4 regions of the Clostridium sp. HCS.1 genome follow, and region 1 is predicted to be linked to each of the others. Evidence: predicted binding sites of a transcription regulator. Region 1 holds the regulator's gene; each other region holds the start of a gene.
The links. The regulator Rex, encoded in region 1, represses fermentation and respiration genes when NADH is low (regulators of the CRP and FNR family bind a similar motif). The targets are predictions, from matches to a motif close to ATTGTTAANNNNTTAACAAT.
Positions count from the first base shown of each region.

Region 1 (3,220 bases):
GTAAAAACTCTATTAGAAGGAAAAGAAATATTAGTTGGTAACTATAAACTAATGGAGAAATTCAATATTAAGTATGAAAATGTTGATACAATTGGAACTATAGTTCATATAGCTATTAATAATGAATATAAAGGAAATATAGTTATTTCTGATGAAATCAAAGAAGGTTCTAAAGATGCAATAAAAGCATTAAAAGAAATAGGAGTTACACAAACTGTAATGCTAACTGGTGATAATAATACAGTGGCTGAAAAAGTATCAGGAATAGTTGGTGTAGATAAGGTATATGCAGAGTTATTACCAGGTGATAAGGTAGATAAAGTAGAAGAGATAATTAATGGTAATAAATCTCAAGGAAAAGTAATATTCGTAGGTGATGGAATAAATGATGCTCCAGTATTAGCAAGAGCAGATATCGGTGTTGCTATGGGAGGCATAGGTTCAGATGCAGCCATTGAAGCAGCAGATGTAGTTCTTATGAATGACAACCCAGAAGCTTTAGTTTCAGCAATAAAAGTTGCTAGAAAAACTAACAAAATCTTATGGCAAAATATAATATTTGCATTAGGAATAAAAGTATTAGTTTTAATTTTAGGAGCCTTTGGAATAGCTACTATGTGGGAAGCAGTATTTGCAGATGTTGGAGTTACAGTTCTTGCAGTAATAAACTCCACAAGATGCTTAAAATAAATAGGAGATAAATATATAAATCTTTAATTATAAGTAGAAGGTTTACGTTATAAATATTTTTTATAATTCCGAAATGAAATGAGGAATTATTTCCTTCAGTATTAAAAGAAAACAATATAATGCTAGGGCGACTTGGAGCTTGCGAGGTCGTAGCTAGCATTATATTTTTTCTTTTTTTATTGACAAATTTCATCAAATTAAATATAATTATTTGAGTTGAGAACATTCAGGCATAAGGGAAGCATACAAGATTACTTTTGTTTACACAGTTTAATTTTGTAAAGTTAAGACTTATGTATAACGCATCTGCTACGTTATACATAAGTCTAATTTTTTGTGCATTTATTTAATATAATTAAAGATATTTCCTTTTGACAAATAAAAATAAATTATAAAGATAATAATATATTTGAGATGCCTTGTTAAATAGATAACTTAAATTGTTTTAAAATACAAATAAAAGTGTTAAAATAATTAATATATATGAAAAATCGTGCTTTAAATAAAAAAAATAAAAATAGGAGAAATAATATGGAGAAGAAAAAAAATATTTCAATGGCAGTAATTAAGAGACTGCCAAAGTATCATAGATATTTACAAGAATTACTAAGAAATGATGTAGATAGAATATCTTCAAAAGAATTAGGTGAAAAAATTGGTTTTACTGCATCACAAATTAGACAAGATTTAAATTGTTTTGGAGACTTTGGTCAACAAGGATATGGGTATAATGTTAAGGATCTTTATAACCAAATTAGCATTATATTAGGTTTAAATAAAGAATATAATGCTATAATCGTTGGAGCAGGTAATATAGGGCAGGCAATTGCAAACTATAGTAGATTTGCACAAAGTGGTTTAAATATTGTAGGAATATTTGATGCAAATCCAAAGTTAATAGGAATTAGAATAAGAGATATAGAAATCCAAGATATTGATGTTTTGAAAAACTACTTATTAGAAAATTCTATAGATATTGGTATTATATGTGTACCTAGAATAAATGCACAAAAGGTAAGTGATATACTAGTTGAAAATGGAGTTACAGGAATATGGAACTTTGCACCTGTTGATTTATCAGTTCCAGATGAAGTAATAGTAGAAAATGTACATTTGTCTGAGAGTTTATTAACACTTATATACTTATTAAATGATAAAGAACAATGTAAGTGATTACATTATTAATTTGTCTTATTTCACAAATACTATTGAAAAAGAAATTTTATAAGTTTATAATTATAATTGAAGCTTAAGCTTCAATTATTTTTTGGGTATATTGTTAATCTTATAACAATATTTCTGGGGGGAAATATATATTATAAGTATTCAAAAATATCGTATATATAGTTTAGAAGGAGGACTTTGAATGGAATTGAAAAATTTAATTCTTGAAAAAGAAGAACACTTAGCAATTGTAACTATTAATAGACCTAAAGCTTTAAATGCTCTAAATTCAGACACATTAAAAGATTTAGATGCGGTTTTAGAAGATTTAGAACAAGACAGTAACATATATTCTGTTATCTTAACAGGTGCTGGAGAAAAAGCCTTCGTAGCTGGTGCAGATATTTCAGAAATGAAGGACCTTTCAGAAGAAGAAGGAAAAAACTTTGGCCTTTTAGGAAATAAAGTTTTCAGAAGATTAGAAAAACTAGACAAGCCTGTTATTGCAGCTATTTCAGGATTTGCACTTGGTGGCGGATGCGAATTAGCTATGGCTTGTGATATTAGAATAGCTTCAGAAAAGGCAAGATTTGCTCAACCAGAAGCAGGACTTGGAATAACACCAGGATTTGGTGGAACACAAAGGTTGCCAAGATTAGTTGGAGAAGGAAAAGCAAAAGAGCTTATTTACACATGTGCAATGGTTAAAGCAGATGAAGCTTTAAGAATTGGTTTAGTAAATAAAGTTGTACCTCTAGAAAGCTTAATGGAAGAAGCTAAAGCGATGGCAAATACAATTATGGCTAATGCTCCTATAGCTGTTAAGTTATGCAAAGATGCTATAAACAGAGGTATGCAAGTAGATATAGATACTGCAATTGAAATTGAAGCAGAGGATTTTGGAAAATGTTTCGCAACTGAAGATCAAAAAGAAGGAATGACAGCTTTCATTGATAAGAGAGCTAAAAATTTTTCTAATAAATAGTCAGAATAAAAAAAATATAAAAAATAGTTCTAAATTTAAACACAACTTATTTTAAGGAAAAGGGTACAATATCAAGGAGGTATATTTAATGAATTTTCAATTGACTAAGGAACAAGAACTAGTAAAAAAAATGGTTAGAGAATTCGCTTTGAAGGAAGTTAAACCAATAGCTGCTGAAATTGATGAAACAGAAAGATTCCCTATGGAAAATGTTGAAAAAATGGCTAAAATCGGAATGATGGGAATTCCATTTTCAAAAGAATATGGTGGAGCTGGTGGAGATACTCTTTCATATATATTAGCTGTAGAAGAATTATCAAAGGTATGTGCAACTACAGGGGTTATACTTTCTGCACATACATCTTTATGTGCGTCTTTAAT
Region 1 is NZ_CP170704.1:480,240-483,459, forward strand. Features, by position in the region: gene ACFYH6_RS02360 (heavy metal translocating P-type ATPase) at 1-690, shown strand, start outside; gene ACFYH6_RS02365 (redox-sensing transcriptional repressor Rex) at 1,222-1,863, shown strand; gene ACFYH6_RS02370 (short-chain-enoyl-CoA hydratase) at 2,057-2,839, shown strand; gene ACFYH6_RS02375 (acyl-CoA dehydrogenase) at 2,928-3,220, shown strand, end outside.

Region 2 (3,220 bases), 1.4 Mb from region 1:
TTCCAGAATCTACAACATTTTTTCTATTAATTCTGTAATTTGGATTCCATCTATCTGGCCCCCATTCTGTATCTCTTGGAGTCTCCATATTTTCTTTTGGTAGTGGTTTTACTGAACATAATTTTTGTCCTAATTTTAATGCATTAACTGGACAATTTACAACACACTCTCCACAGGCAACACATTTTTCTTTATCAACTTGTGAAACATAATTTGAACGTACCATATCAACATTTTTAAACATTGATGCAGATCTTAATGCAAGGCAAGAGCAACCGCAACAATTACATATTGCATGAGTTTTTCCTGAACCATCAAGATTTGGTATTTGATGCATTAACCCATTTTCTTCTGCTCTTTTAATTATTTCAAAGGCTTCTTCTCTAGTAATTTGTCTTCCTCTTCCAGTACGAATATAGTATTCTGCTGCATGTCCCATTTGAATACACATGTCTTCTGCTAAATGGCCGCAGCCTTCTCCCATTACTTTTCTTGCTGTACGACAGGAACAATCAGAAACTGTGAAAATATCGTTTTCATTAAGGTACTTAGAAACTTATTCGTAAGAAGCTCTTCTAGTTTCTCCATCAATGGCTTTTTCTATAGGTATAACACGCATTAATCCTACACCTACTGGAAATGCTCCTGTACTCTTTGGTCCTCTTACTCTTCCATAGGCTTCAAAAGCTTCCGCAATTTGAGGATATTTATTAACGTTTTCTTTGTTGTTAACCATCATTTCCATAATTCCTGGAACCCAAGTGTCATACCAATAGGTATCAACTCCATTAATAGTATTTACAAAACATACACCTGCCACTGCTAAATCCCATAGTAGCTTTGCAGTTTCATCTATAGATTTATCGCATAAAGGAGCAAGTTCTTCTGCGGTATATTTTGTTCTTATTTTCATACATAAGGCTACCTCTGCCATTTCTTCTGTAACAACAGGCTCTAAAATTAAATATTCTGGATCCTCTGCCTTTATTTCATTTTTTGAACCAGTTTTTTTCCTACTAATATGATTTGCAAGATCCAATACCTTTTCTTTTACCATTATTCTCCCCCTAATTTAATAATAAAATTAATTTTCATTCCATTCTTTAATTTCTTTCCTAAGCCATTCTGCAAACTCCTCAATACCTTCTCCTGTTCTTGCAGATATAGGAATGATTTTTATATTAGGATTTAATTTTTTTACACGCTTAATGCAGGTTTCCAAATTAAAGTCAAAATAATTAATAACATCAATTTTATTAATTAATAAAACATCGCAAATGGAAAACATTAATGGATATTTTAATGGCTTATCATCTCCTTCAGGAATACTTAAAATCATTGCATTTTTTGATGCTCCAGTATCAAATTCTGCTGGACATACCAAATTACCTACATTCTCTAAAATAGCAAAATCAATATCATTTGTTTCTAAAGCTTCTAAGCCTTGCTTTGTCATATCTGCATCAAGATGACACATTCCTCCTGTATGCAATTGAATAACTTTTGCTCCTGTTTTAGAAATAGTATGAGCATCAACATCTGAGTCAATATCTGCTTCCATAACACCTATTTTCATTTCATTTTTTAAAGTATTAATTGTTCTTGTAAGAGTTGTTGTTTTCCCTGAACCTGGTGATGACATTAGATTTAGCAAAAATACTTTCTTTTTCTTAAGTTCTTCCCTAAGTAAGTTAGCTTCATGATCGTTGTTTTCAAAAACACTTTGTTTAATTTCGAGAATCTTAAAATTCTCCATTAATTTATCCCTCCTAATTATAAAGAATATATAATTTGAACTTTTTGTTGTATTATTAAAGGATTTTCTCTCTTAAATTACTTCTATGAAATACTCTTTATATAATATAAATATTGAAGACTCAAATCTGGTATGACCAGATTAATAATCTTGATAAAATTTTAACATGATTGTTGATTTAAAGTCAATATATTCCTATAATACTAATATATGTTTATAATAATATTTAAATTATTTACTTTTTATTTATTTTGGAATATTATTGAAGTAGATTATTAATTGGTATTTGGTTGAACCAGATTCAGCTTAGAGAGGTGTATTTTATGATAGAATTTTCAAAATTAAATTCTCCAACATTAAAAGATTTATTTATTAAAGAACTAGAAACTATGATTTTATCTGGAAAACTTCAGATTGGTGAAAAACTTCCTTCAGAAAGAGACCTTGCTAAGTCTATGCAAGTAAGTAGAGCTGTTGTTAATGCTGGAATTGTAGAATTATCTAGGAAAGGTTTTCTAAATATAAAACCAAGAGTTGGTGCTTTTGTAGCTGATTATCGTAGAAATGGAACTATGGAAACTTTAATTTCTATTATGAAATATAATGGTGGAAGGTTAAGAGATGCTGAAATACGTTCTATTCTTGAACTTCGTATAGCCTTAGATAGTTTAGCTGTAGAACTATGTATTCCAATAATTAAAAAAGAAGAAATTGAAACCTTAAAAGGGTATGTAAGTAAAATGAAAGAAACAGATTCTGTTGAAACTGCATCTAAGTTAGCATTTCAATTCCAACATGAATTGGCTTTTCTTTCAGGAAATACTCTTATACCTTTAATTTTCCACTCTTTTAAGGCTCCTATTTTATCTTTATGGGAACGCTTCTGTATATTATATGGTATAGATTCATTAATAAATAATACATCTATTTTATGTGATTACATAGAAAAAAGAGATACCAAAAAGGCTATAGAATGTTTAACTATAAATATTAATGATACTATAAGTGGTAAAAGGCAAATATATTATTAATTTAATGTCCTAAAGGAGTTCTTTCTAATAGATGGCGTTCTTGTATAAGATCTGCATACACCAATATGCAAAGATTTATGAATAATGGTATCATAGCAATCCATATTGCCTTTTCTTTCAATATATTACAAGCAGCTGCTAAAATAATAGCGCCCATAATAAAACTTGAAAGCATTAAGGTATGTGTTTTACCCTTTTTAAGTAAAGATTTATCTCCCTTTCTTAAATACTTTGCAATAGAAATTCCAATTTGTCTTAAATGATTTGTACAAAAAGTAGTTGACATTGGTATTCCTTGTGCTTGGCGGAAAGTATTATATTGCATAGAGCAAATAAAGTTTATAGCTACTTGTACCACCTTATCTGTTACTGTTAATGGAATAAATCCTATAATTAATAAAACTATTAATTCAAAGCCTATTAAATATGTATC
Region 2 is NZ_CP170704.1:1,928,947-1,932,166, reverse strand. Features, by position in the region: partial or broken gene ACFYH6_RS09240 (FAD-dependent oxidoreductase) at 1-1,057, opposite strand, end outside; gene hypB (hydrogenase nickel incorporation protein HypB) at 1,085-1,756, opposite strand; gene ACFYH6_RS09230 (FadR/GntR family transcriptional regulator) at 2,080-2,787, shown strand; gene ACFYH6_RS09225 (YoaK family protein) at 2,789-3,220, opposite strand, start outside.
Region 2: the regulator Rex is predicted to act here: its motif matches at 1,906-1,925, upstream of hypB (hydrogenase nickel incorporation protein HypB).

Region 3 (3,220 bases), 920 kb from region 1:
AATAGAGATAATATAAGTACAAAAATGAAACCAGCTATTAAATCATACTTTATCATATTCGAAATAGTATTTTTCATTTCTCTACTCATTTTATCTTCACTCCCAACTAACTCTTGTTATTATATTACTCTAAAATAATTAATGAAAACCTTAAATAAGTTTATTTAACAGATTATTACTTGATTTTACATTATTATAAGAATTTATATCTGATTTGCTTAAGTAAATTCATTTTTTTTCCTATTATCTTTAAATATAGCTTAAATTTGTCCTCTCCATTCATTTTTCTGAAAATTTATTCAAAATTTTATTTTTTACTCTCCTTTTGATAACATTTTCATATTTTTTTATTAATTTTATTTTTGCTTGATTTTATAAAAAAATACATTGTTTATATTATTAAAATTTATTTTTTTATTTGACAAATGCATAATTCATTAATAGTTTATTCATTTTTATTTTATATTTATTTTTATTATTCTCTAAAACAAATTATATAATTCATAAAATTTAAAATGCCCTCGATTATTCGAGGGCATTTACATTTAAATAAATCTATTCTCTTTCAACTATAAGCGCAGTTCCCATTCCTCCACCTATACATAAAGTTGCTAAACCTTTTTTAGCATCTCTTTTTTGCATTTCATGAAGTAATGTAACTAATATTCTTGCACCTGATGCTCCAACTGGATGACCTAATGCAATAGCTCCTCCATTTACATTAACCTTATCCATATTAAAGTTTAAATCTTTTGCAACAGCTAAACTTTGAGATGCAAAAGCTTCATTTGCTTCTATTAAATCTAGGTCTTCTACCTTTAAGTTTGCTACTTCTAATGCCTTCTTTGTAGCGTGGAATGGTCCATATCCCATAATTGCAGGATCTAATCCCTTTTGACCATAAGATACAATCTTAGCTAATGGAGTTATTCCTAATTCTTTTGCTTTTTCTGCACTCATAACAACAAATGCTGCTGCCCCATCATTAATACCTGATGCATTACCAGCTGTAACAGTACCATCTTTTATAAATGCAGGTTTTAATTTAGCTAAACCTTCTATCTTTGAACCAAATCTTGGGAATTCATCGGTATCAAATACCTTTGGTTCTCCTTTTCTTTGTGGAATAACAACTGGAACTATTTCTTCTTTAAACTTTCCAGCTTTAATAGCAGCTTCCGCCTTTAATTGAGAATTTAATGCAAACTCATCTTGTTCTTCTCTGCTTAAATTCCATTGTTTAGCGATATTCTCTGCAGTAACACCCATATGGTAGTTATTAAATGCATCCATTAATGCATCATTAAGCATTGCATCTACCATTTTTCCATCGCCCATTCTTTGACCCCATCTGGATGTCTTTAATAAGTATGGAGCTTGAGACATATTTTCTGCTCCTCCAGCAATAATAATATCAGCATCACCGGCTTTAATCATTTGAGCTGCTAATGAAACAGTTCTAAGTCCTGAACCACAAACCATATTAATTGTCATGGCAGGAACTTCTACAGGTAGTCCAGCCTTAATAGTTGCTTGTCTAGCTATATTTTGTCCAAGACCAGCTTGTATTACATTGCCCATCAAAACTTCTTCAACTAATTCACCTTTTATTCCTGCTCTATTTACAGCTTCTTTTATAACTAAGGCTCCTAAATCCACTGCTGAAACATCCTTTAATGAACCACCAAATGAACCGACTGGAGTTCTCACAGCACTCGCAATTACAACTTCCCTCATATTCACATCTCCTTTAATTTAATCTTATGAATTGTCAAACAATTAACACAATTAAATTATACCACTTTGTCCCTTTTATTCAACCCAATTATTTTAATTATTTTATTTTTTACTTATCTAATAAACTCTTCAATCTCTATATTGCTTATTCCAAAATAGTTTTCTATAATATCTACAATTCTTTTTGATGCATAACCATCCCCATATGGATTAGCTGCTTTACTCATTTTTAAGTATTGATTTTCATCTCTTATTAAGGAATTAGCTTCACTTACTATCTTTTCTATATCTGTTCCAACTAATTTTACTGTTCCATATTCTACTGCTTCTGGTCTTTCTGTAACGTCTCTTAATACAAGAACTGGTTTTCCTAAGTGAGGGGCTTCCTCTTGTAATCCACCAGAATCAGTCATTACCATAAAGCACTTATTCATTAAATTATGAGTTTCATTAGTATCTAATGGAGAAAGTAAATGTATTCTCTCTTTATTTCCTAACTTCTTTGTAACTACATCTTTTACAACTGGGTTAAGATGTACTAAATATACTAATTCAACATCTTTATTTTCTTCAACTATTTTATTTAAGGCATCACATATATTTTCTATTCCTTCTCCCCAGTTTTCTCTTCTGTGAGCAGTTATCATAATTACTTTTTTATTTTCAAAATCTATTTTATTTAATAATTCATTTTCAAATTTATAGTTTTCTTTAACAGTATGACTCATAGCATCTATAACAGTATTTCCAGTTATAAATACATCACTTTCTTTAACACCTTCTCTTAAAAGATTTGCTTTGGAGCCTTTTGTAGGGGCAAAATGTAAATCTGCTAGAGACCCTGTAAGTTTTCTATTCATTTCTTCTGGGAAAGGAAAATACTTATCAAAAGTTCTAAGCCCAGCTTCTACATGACCTACTTTTATTTGTTGATAAAAAGCTGCTAAAGCTCCTGAAAAAGTAGTTGTTGTATCACCATGGACTAATATCATATCTGGTTTTTCTTTAGTAAAGACTTCCTCTAATCCTTCTAATACTTTGTTAGTTATTCCAGTTAATGTTTGTTTACTTTTCATTATATTTAAGTCAAAATCTGGTGTTATATCAAATAATTCCAAAACCTGATCTAACATTTCTCTATGTTGAGCTGTAACACAAACTTTAGATTCAATTCCTTCTCTTTTTTCAAGTTCTTTTACTAAAGGAGCCATTTTTATTGCTTCAGGCCTTGTTCCAAATATCGTTATTATTTTTTTCTTTTCCATTTAAGGTTCCTCCCAATATATTGTACATATTAATAATTATATATTTATTATCTTATACATCTAATTTCATTATACACATTATGTATTAAATAAACAAATATACAGCTTTTATAAGTTAAAGAAAAAAACCCCTTTCTAGTATAATCCCCTTATGGTAGACAAATATAAAAAGACCTTTATAATTAGGTTAAATATTTGTTTACTATGGAGGGGATTGT
Region 3 is NZ_CP170704.1:3,340,647-3,343,866, forward strand. Features, by position in the region: gene ACFYH6_RS16010 (ATP synthase subunit I) at 1-89, opposite strand, end outside; gene ACFYH6_RS16015 (acetyl-CoA C-acetyltransferase) at 556-1,737, opposite strand; gene wecB (non-hydrolyzing UDP-N-acetylglucosamine 2-epimerase) at 1,851-3,002, opposite strand.
Region 3: the regulator Rex is predicted to act here: its motif matches at 1,768-1,787, upstream of ACFYH6_RS16015 (acetyl-CoA C-acetyltransferase).

Region 4 (3,220 bases), 1.1 Mb from region 1:
AGTATTAATTTTTAATCCACCCATAGTGTGGTGAACTGCTGGTGTTACAGGAATAGCATACACCTTACCTTCATTTAATTGTCTTGGAAGATCTTCTCTATTAAACTCTGAATCTTTATTTGCTGCTACTGCATCGTTATATTTATTTATACTTTCTACCATAGTATCTTTATCTATTGATAATTTTTCTGCTAATTCTTCTACTGAATCTGCTTCTGTTACTAATCCCATATTGAAGTATTCTTCAGTAGCCTTTAAGCTCTTTCTTAATCCTTCATCAAAGAAAAGATAAGCAACTCCATCCTTTTGTTCTAATATTGCTTTGGAAACTACATCTCTAGTTAATAATTCATTAGTAAATCTCTTACCATCTTTATTAATAAGGATAGCACCATTTCCTCTTACAGCTTCAGTAACCATTACAGCTTTTTCTGGAACAACTGTTGGATGAGTTTGAATTTCTTCAATATCAACTAAATCTGCTCCAAGTTTTTCTGCTAAAACTATTCCATCTCCAGTAGCTCCGCTGTGATTAGTAGTAGCAAATCCTTTTAATTCTTCTTTGTAGCTAACAACCATTTCTTGATTAGCTGAGAATCCTCCAGCAGCTATAACTACTGCTTTTGTGTTAATAGTATATTCTTTACCTTCTTTATTAGTTGCCTTTATTCCTGAAACATTACCATCTTTATCTAGTATTATTTCCTTAGCTTCGTTCCAAAGTCTTAAATCTACTTTTTCATTTTCAGCCGCTGTCTTTAAAGTATCAACTAAGTGAGCACCTACTGCTGCACCACCAGTAGGTCTATGTGTTCTGTAATTTGTTGATCCAGCCATCTTACCTACATCTGAAAGGTCAGCTCCAAGTTCAGTTAACCATGCTACTGAATCCTTTGCTTCATTTGTTAATTTTTCTACTAATTCAGGGTTATTTTTATTATATCCACCCTTCATAGTGTCATTATACATTGTTTCTATAGAATCTTCTATGTTCTTGTTTTTTTGTTGCTCTGTTTCTGCTGCATTTAACCCACCAGTAGCTCTATTAGTGTTACCACCTACCATAGGCATTTTTTCTAAAAGAATTACATTTTCTACGCCTTCTTGTTTAGCTTGTACAGCTGCTGATAGTCCTGCTCCACCTGCTCCTATAATAACTATATCAGCAGTTTCTTTCTTAGAACCACACCCAACTAATGCTGTAGGAACTAAAATTAAAGCTGACATTACTAATGCTAAAGCTTTCTTTTTCATTTAGTATTTCTCCCCTTGTTTTTTAGTTTTTTTACAGCTTTAGTATATTTGTTAATTAATAATCAATCAATATTGTGGTCTTATTGTTTATTTTGGTCTTTTTGGTCTTTTTATTTTACTTTATAATAATTAGTTGGCCTTCCTATTTTCCCATACTCCTGATACATTTCAACTTTGCTTTCTTCTACCATTTTTTCTAAGTATCTTCTTGCTGTAACTCTTGCAAGTCCACATCCATTAGCTATTTCTTCAGCTGTTAACTTATCATTTTTTTTTAATTTCATAAATTCTATTATCTTATTATAAGTTTTTATATTTAATCCCTTACAAAGTTCTTTTTCTTCTTGTTCTACATTTATATTTACTATATATTGATCTATATGTTCTTGATTTATATCTTCAACATTATTTAACTCTAAAAACCTATTCTTATAATTAATTAATGATTCTTTAAACCTTTCAAATTTGAATGGTTTTATTAAATAATCTATAGCTCCATATTTAAAAGCATCATCTACAGAGGCTTTACACTTATCTGCTGTAATTAATATTGTATCTAAATTTATTTCTTCTAATCTAATCCATTTCAACAACTCTATGCCTTTACCATCAGGTAAAAACACATCTAATAATACTAAATTAGCCTTACACTTTCTTAATTTAATTTTAGCTTCTTTTATAGAACTGGCATCATCTATCACCTTAAAACTACCTATTTTTTCTAAAAATCTTTTGTTAATTTCTTTAACCATTGGGTCATCTTCCACAATAAAAACATTAATTATATTCATTAAATCTTTACCTCCCATATTGTCAATTCATCTGATGTTAATTTCAAATCTCCATTTAATGAATTTATTATACTATTCACATTATACAATCCTAATCCTCTAAAACTTCCTTTTGTGCTAAATCCCCTTAAAAATATTTTTTCTTTTAGTTTATCATCAATTTTATTTCCATTATTTTTTACTATAATGTTTATTTTTTCCTCTTGGAAGATACCTATGTATATATATCCATCATCTCTTCCCTTCAATTCTTCTATAGAATTTTCTAACAAGTTTCCTACAATAGTCAACACATCTTGTATCACAATATTTTTAGGTATTTCTTTTAAATTTGAGTTTTCATCTACTTCAAACTTTATCTTAAGTTCATCGGCTTTATTATATTTTGAAAAGATTAAACCTTGTATTGATGCTTCTCTTATCTTCTTCAAAGAATCAGTTATTGCTCCTCTATTCTCGGTTGTTTCAAAAATATATTCTAAAGCCTTATCGCTTTCATCTAATTGAATTAAACCAGCAATTGTATGTAATTTATTCATAAACTCATGATTTTGAGCTCTTAAATTCCAAGTTAATTCCTTTACACCAGTTAACTCTGCAGCCATATTATGAACTTTTGTGAAATCCTGAAAACTAGCTATTGCTCCTACTATTTTCCCATATTCACCAATAATGCTGTAAAAATTTGCCATAATTATCACATTATTATTAAGTCTAATTTCTTCATTGAAAATTCTACTTCTTCTATACATAACTTCATTTAACAAGCTCTTTATCTTATCATCAATAATTTTATTAGAATGGAGCTTTAATATTTCATAAGCTTTACTATTAATTACAGTTATTTCCCCTAAATTATTTACAGCAATAAGTCCTTCTTCAATGTTATTAATAATAGACTCCTTTTCCCTAAGCTCATTTGCTATTTCTTCTGGTTCTAATCCATAAATATCTGATTTTATATTTTTTGCTAATTTCTTAGCTAAAAATATAATAATAATTAAAACTCCCATAAACACAGGTATTAAACCATTAAAAAATTCTACCACTTCGCTTCTTATATCTCTCTTTAAAACTCCTACTGCTACTGCTCCAACTTGTACACCATCTTTATAAACCGGTGTAAAGCCTCTCACAGATTTTCCTAAGTGACCTTCACCTTCCGAAACATAGGT
Region 4 is NZ_CP170704.1:1,604,138-1,607,357, reverse strand. Features, by position in the region: gene ACFYH6_RS07675 (flavocytochrome c) at 1-1,254, opposite strand, end outside; gene ACFYH6_RS07670 (response regulator) at 1,365-2,045, opposite strand; gene ACFYH6_RS07665 (ATP-binding protein) at 2,045-3,220, opposite strand, start outside.
Region 4: the regulator Rex is predicted to act here: its motif matches at 1,302-1,321, upstream of ACFYH6_RS07675 (flavocytochrome c).